Regions from separate parts of the Streptomyces sp. 1331.2 genome, predicted to be linked through region 2. Evidence: predicted binding sites of a transcription regulator. Region 2 holds the regulator's gene; the other holds the start of a gene.
The links. The regulator HspR, encoded in region 2, represses chaperone genes until heat shock. The targets are predictions, from matches to a motif close to TTGAGNNNNNNNNNCTCAA.
Positions count from the first base shown of each region.

Region 1: lon (endopeptidase La) is a predicted target of HspR. The motif match lies at 2,259-2,277, and genes of this name have one in related genera.

Region 1 is NZ_OBMJ01000001.1:2,686,915-2,690,290, forward strand. It holds gene lon (endopeptidase La) at 1-2,236, opposite strand, end outside; gene CRP52_RS11255 (rhomboid-like protein) at 2,407-3,177, opposite strand.
Region 2 is NZ_OBMJ01000001.1:3,759,889-3,763,264, reverse strand. It holds gene grpE (nucleotide exchange factor GrpE) at 1-29, shown strand, start outside; gene dnaJ (molecular chaperone DnaJ) at 176-1,333, shown strand; gene CRP52_RS15905 (heat shock protein transcriptional repressor HspR) at 1,341-1,868, shown strand; gene CRP52_RS15900 (helix-turn-helix transcriptional regulator) at 2,061-3,047, shown strand.

The sequences.
Region 1 (3,376 bases), 1.1 Mb from region 2:
CCCGGTCGGCGGCGAGCAGCTTCTGCTTCACCCCGCCGATCGGCAGCACCCGCCCGGTCAGCGACACCTCGCCGGTCATCGCCACGTCGGTGCGCACCTTGCGGCCGGAGAGCAGCGAGGCCAGCGCCGTGGTCATGGTGATGCCGGCGCTCGGGCCGTCCTTGGGGACGGCCCCGGCCGGGACGTGCAGGTGCACGCCGCGGTCGCGCAGCGAGGTGACCGGCAGCTCCAGCTCGGCACCGCGCGAACGCAGGTAGGAGAGCGCGATGTGCGCGGACTCCTTCATCACGTCGCCCAGCTGGCCGGTGAGGGTCAGCCCGGTGCCGCCGGTCTCGGCGTCGGCCAGCGAGGCCTCGATGTAGAGGACGTCGCCGCCGGCGCCGGTCACCGCGAGGCCGGTGGCCACGCCGGGGACGGCGGTGCGGCGCTCGGCCGGCTCCTGGGCGGACTCCGGCACGTGGTGCGGCCGGCCGATCAGGGCGCGCAGGTCCGCCGCGCCGACCGCGGCGGGCAGCTCGCGCTCGCCCAGCTCGGCCTGTGCGGCGATCTTGCGCAGCACCCGGGCGATCGAGCGCTCCAGGTTCCGTACGCCCGCCTCCCGGGTGTACTCCCCCGCGAGCCTGCGCAGCGCCTCCTCGTCCACGCTGACCTGCTCGCCGCCGAGGCCGGCCTTCTCCAGCTGGCGCGGGAGCAGGTGGTCGCGGGCGATGACGACCTTCTCGTCCTCGGTGTAGCCGTCGAGCCTGACCAGCTCCATCCGGTCGAGCAGCGGCTCGGGGATGGCCTCCAGCACGTTGGCGGTGGCGAGGAAGACGACGTCGGAGAGGTCGAGCTCGACCTCCAGGTAGTGGTCCCGGAAGGTGTGGTTCTGCGCCGGGTCCAGCACCTCCAGCAGGGCGGCGGCCGGGTCTCCCCGGTAGTCGGAGCCGACCTTGTCGATCTCGTCGAGCAGGACGACCGGGTTCATCGAGCCGGCCTCCTTGATCGCCCGCACCAGCCGGCCGGGCTGCGCGCCGACGTAGGTGCGCCGGTGGCCGCGGATCTCGGCCTCGTCCCGGACGCCGCCGAGCGCGACCCGGACGAAGCTGCGACCCATGGCGCGGGCCACCGACTCGCCGAGCGAGGTCTTGCCGACGCCGGGCGGGCCGACCAGGGCCAGCACCGCGCCGCCCCGGCGCCCGCCGACCAGCCCGAGCCCCTGGTCGGCCCGGCGCTTGCGCACCGCGAGGTACTCGACGATGCGGTCCTTCACGTCGGCCAGGCCGGCGTGGTCGGCGTCCAGCACCGCGCGGGCGCCGGCGATGTCGTACGCGTCCTCGCTGCGCTCGTTCCAGGGCAGCTCCAGGACGGTGTCCAGCCAGGTGCGGATCCAGGAGCCCTCGGGGGACTGGTCGGAGCTGCGCTCCAGCTTGTCGACCTCCTTGAGCGCGGCCTCGCGGACCTTCTCGGGCAGGTCGGCGGACTCGACCCGGGCGCGGTAGTCGCCCTCCTCGTCGGCCGGGTCGCCGTTCAGCTCGGCCAGTTCCTTGCGGACGGCCTCCAGCTGGCGGCGGAGCAGGAACTCCTTCTGCTGCTTGGCCACGCCCTCCTCGACGTCCTTGCGGATGGTGTCGTTGACCTCCTCCTCGGCGAGGTGGTCGCGCAGCAGGGTCAGCGCGTACTCCAGGCGGGCGACCTGGTCGGCCTCCAGCAGCACCTTGAGCTTCTGCTCGGCGGTGGCGAAGGGCGCGTAGCCGATGTTGTCGGCGAGCTCGCCGACGCCCTCGATCTGCGCCACCCGGTCGACGATCTGCCAGGCGCCGCGCTTGCGCAGCCACTGGGTGGACAGCGCCTTGTACTCCTTGACCAGCTCGGCGGCCCGGCCGGCCACCGGCATGCCGACCGAGGATTCCTTGAACGGCGTGGTCTCCACCCAGAGGGCGGCGCCGGGGCCGGTGGTGCCGACCCCGATGCGGACCCGGCGCACGGCGCGCACCAGCGCCGCCGGATCGCCGTCGGCCAGCCGTCCGACCTGCTCCACGGTGGCCAGCGTGCCGACCGCCGCGTACGAGCCGTCCACCCGCGGGACCAGCAGGACCTGCGGCTTGCCGGGGCCGCCGGCCGCGGAGCGGGCGGCCTCGACGGCGGCGCGCACCTCGGTGTCCTTCAGGTCCAGCGGAACGACCATGCCCGGCAGCACGACCTCGTCGTCGAGCGGCAGGACGGGCAGGGTGAGCGGTGTGGACGTCGATGCCATGATCTCTCCCCAGTCAGTGAACTTGAGTCGACCTGACTAAGGCTTGGCGGGCGCCGGATGTTCCCCGCCGCTTGTTCGCTGCGAGCGAACACGATCCGGCCGGGGAGGCCCGGCGGAGGCGGCCGTCAAAAGCACCCACGAGGACGTCCCGGGAGAACCCCGGGAAGTTCTCAAGAAATCCTCAGGATGTCGGGAACGTCCGCAAAGGGAACGCCGGGCGCCACTTCGGCCCGCGGCCGGGGCGGGCGCCGCTCGGCCCGGCGCAGCCAGCGCCAGAGCGCCACTCCGGCGAGCACCGCCGCCGGGTGCCCCACCGCGGTGACCACGTCCCGGTCGGAGGCGATCTGCTCGGCGATCATCAGTCCGGCGCCGCCCAGGGCCAGCAGCCGCCCGCGCCAGGAGAGCAGTCCGGCCACCGCGCCCAGGCAGGCGAGCACGCCGTAGCTGACCCCGATGTCCAGGTGGTCCAGCACCTCGGGCGCCATCCGCCCGGCCCCCACCGCGGTGATCACCACGCCCTGGGAGAGCAGCGTCGCCGCGACGTGCCCGATCCCGAAGACGGCGGCCGCCCGGGCGGATCCGACCCTGCGCTCCAGCGGGGCGAGGGTGAAGGCGAATCCCCACAGGTAGGGCATCCAGACCTCGCCGGCCACCCAGAAACCGCTCAGCACCAGGGCCCGCAGCGGGTGCTGCAGCAGGTTGTGCCCGTCCGAGCTGGAGGCTTCCTGCAGCCGCTGGACGAGGTCCGGATCGGCGAGCCGGGCGAAGGTCGTGGTGGCGCCGACGACGGCGAGGTACCCGAGGGTGAAGGGGGTGCGTCGGGGCGTCGGAACGCGGTCCAGCACCCATGGCGCGACGCCGGCGCGCAGCCCGAGCCGGAGCATTCCGTACGGCGCTCCCGTGGGCGCGTTCCCGCCGGGCCCGGTCCGCACTACCGCCATGCCGCCTCCGCCCGACGTCCGTGGCCCACCGGCTCCCGCCCGGTGTCCAACGCACCGGCGCGCGCCGCGGATTCCGCCCGGACGGGTGTTGTCGTGGCCACGGTACGTCGAGGTTCTGGGAGGCACCTGGGAAAACCCGGTGAAGACCGTCGCCGTAACGGACTCCCGGATTCCTGGTATTGGTCCAGACCTTCTTTCG
Region 2 (3,376 bases):
ACAAGTCCGACGGTGGCTCGGACAACTGACAGCCAGTGACAGCTGACAACCAGTGCGCTGCGGAGTCGTACGCCGGCCAACACGGCGGCCGGCTCCGCAGCGCGCTGTCAACGGCCTTGCTTTCCCCTGCTGTTGACAGCACAGTGACGATGGAACTCGGGAGGTGGCGGGAGCCATGAGCGGCAAGGACTTTGTCGAGAAGGACTACTACAAGGTCCTCGGCGTGCCCAAGGACGCCACCGCCACCGAGATCAAGAAGACCTACCGCAAGCTGGCCCGCGAGTTCCACCCCGACGCCAACACGGGTGACGCCAAGGCCGAGGAGCGGTTCAAGGACATCTCCGAGGCGTACGACGTCCTCTCCGACGAGAAGCGCCGCAAGGAGTACGACGAGGCCCGCAGCCTCTTCGCCAACGGCGGCTTCCGGGCCGGCGGCGGCCCCGGCGGCCCCGGCAGCTACAGCTTCGACTTCGGCGACCTCTTCAGCGGCAGCCAGGGCGGCGGCAGCGGCGGGATCGGCGACGTCTTCGGCGGCCTCTTCAACCGCGGCGGCAGCCGGCAGGCCCAGCCCCGGCGCGGCGCCGACGTCGAGACCGAGGTGACGCTCTCCTTCGAGGAGGCCGTCGACGGCGCGACCGTCCCGCTGCGGATGACCAGCCAGGCCCCCTGCCGCACCTGCAACGGCACCGGCGCCAAGTCCGGTACCACCCCGCGAGTCTGCCCGACCTGCGTCGGCGCCGGCACCGTCAGCCGCGGCCAGGGCGCCTTCGCCCTCTCCGAGCCCTGCAAGGACTGCCGCGGCCGGGGCATGATCGTCGACGACCCGTGCACCGACTGCCACGGCAGCGGCCGCGCCAGCTCCGCCCGCACCATGCAGGTCCGCATCCCGGCCGGCGTCCAGGCCGACCAGCGCATCCGCCTCAAGGGCAAGGGCGCCCAGGGCGAACGCGGCGGCCAGCCCGGCGACCTCTACGTCACCGTGCACGTGGACCCGCACCCCGTCTTCGGCCGCAAGGGCGACAACCTCACCGTCACCGTCCCGGTCACCTTCCCCGAGGCTGCGCTCGGCGCCACCATCGAGGTGCCCACGCTCAACGGCCCCGCCGTGAAGCTCAAGCTGCCCCCGGGCAGCGCCAACGGCCTCACCATGCGCGCCCGCGGCAAGGGCGCCACCCGCAAGGACGGCACCCGCGGCGACCTCCTCGTCACCGTCGAGGTCGTGGTCCCCCAGCACGTCAGCGGCGACGCGCTGGACGCCCTGGAGCAGTACCGCGAGGCCACCGCCTCCGACGATCCGCGAGCAGCCCTCTTCCGGGCGGCGAAGGGAGCGTGACGACCAGATGTCCCCGATGAATCCGACCAACCCCGACGGCTCGATCGGCCCCGGCCTCGGCGAAGGCCTGCCCGGTGCCGGCGCCCGCCGGCCCCGCCGGGCCGCCGCCCCGCCGACGTACGTCCTCACCGAGGACACCCCGGTGTACGTCATCTCCGTGGCCGCCGAACTGTCCGGCCTGCACCCGCAGACCCTCCGCCAGTACGACCGCCTCGGCCTCGTCTGCCCCGACCGCACCGCCGGCCGCGGACGCCGCTACTCCGCCCGCGACATCCAGCAGCTGCGCGAGGTCCAGCGGCTCTCCCAGGACGAGGGCATCAACCTGGCGGGCATCAAGCGGATCATCGAGCTGGAGAACCAGGTCACCGCCCTCCAGTCCCGCGTCGCCGAACTGGTCGACTCCCTCGAAGGCGCCGCCGCCGCCCTCCAGCAGCGCGAGGCTGCCGTCCACGCCTCCTACCGCCGCGACCTGGTCCCGTACCAGCCCCCCACCCCCCAGTCCAGCGCCCTCGTCGTCTGGCGTCCCAAGCGCTGACCACCCCGCACGGCCACCTGCCGCCGGCCCCCTCCTGTCCGGGGGGTGCCGGCGGCTTGTGGATATGTGAGAGGGTGCTTGCCCGAAGCTCGACGCTGTCGGCGACGGACGGGTGAGCAACGAGCAATCCGGGGTGCCGGGACAGCTGACAATGGTGGTCACTAGTTGCTCAGTGGATGACAGGGAGCCGAAATGAGCGGGCGAGAACAGCCAGTTCTCATGACTGGCGGATCACGAATACTGTCGCCGGAAGCCCGGGAGCTCTATCTCAAAATCATCCACAGCGGCAGCACGAAAGATGATTACGAATCAAACAAGAATAATTCCCTGCGCGAACTCATCGATCTCGGCCTCCTGATCCGGGACAGCGACGATCCGGATTTGCTCATCGCCGCGGACCCGGCTCAGCTGTCCTTCACCCTGAGCTCATCCTGGCAGCGACAGGCCCTGGATCTGCTGTCACGTTCCGTGGCACTCCCCGCCGACCTGAGCGAACTGGCCGAGGCGTTCCACAGCTCGGACCAGGAAGGCGGCCCCATCGAATACGTCCGAGGCAAGGCGCACATCAATCAGCGCGTTCAGCAGTTCTCGGCCGCCGGAATCACCGAGGGCCTGGCCATGCAACCCGGAGGGCCTCGACCTCCCGAGCTGCTGGCCTCCGGAATCGAACGCGATCTGAAGATCCTGCAGCAGGGCGCCTCGATGCGAAGCATCTACAACGCGAGCACGCGCTACCACCAGCCCACCCGTGAATACGTTTCCAGACTGACCAGGGAGGGCTACCAGTTCCGTACCCTGGACGAGCCCTACGCCCGCCTCATCATCCTCAACAGGCGGCTGGCAGTGATTCCGGTGGGCGGCGACGAGATGGCCGCCTTCATCCACGATCCCGGCGTCATCAACTTCCTCATCGAGGAGGTCTTCGAGCGGAACTGGACCCGGGCGCTGGAATTCGACGGCAATGCCGCCATCCCGCAGGAAGTCATTCCGAGGCTGCGGCAAACCATCATCGACCTACTGCTCGCCGGCACCAATCACCGCGTCATCGCCCGCCGGCTGGGGATCAGCGAGCGGACTCTGGCACGCCACATCGCCGAGATGAGGGAGGAGTACAACGTCGACTCCCTGTTCCAGCTTGGCTACATGCTGGGCCGCGCATCACAGCAGAGACCAGAATAGGGCATTCCGGCAAATACCAGCCAACCGGAGGTCAACCAGAAGTATAGGGTCCGCCCGGTCGAACTCGACTACCGTCAGCCCCAGTTGATGTCGTCGACAACCGCTTGGACCGCCGAAATGGCGCGACCGTCTCCCGCTTCCCCGTCCAGCTGCAGTCGAGCACCACCCGCTATGACACAGGCGCCGACCAAGGCCGCGGCCGCGATGGCTACCGAAAATGCAACCTTACGCACAAGCCTGGACATACGGGACAACTGTCCTCTCCTTTCCGAAAGCTCAGCGAGCGACGCTAATAGCACTGGCGTCCACATGATGCCCCACGGAGAGTT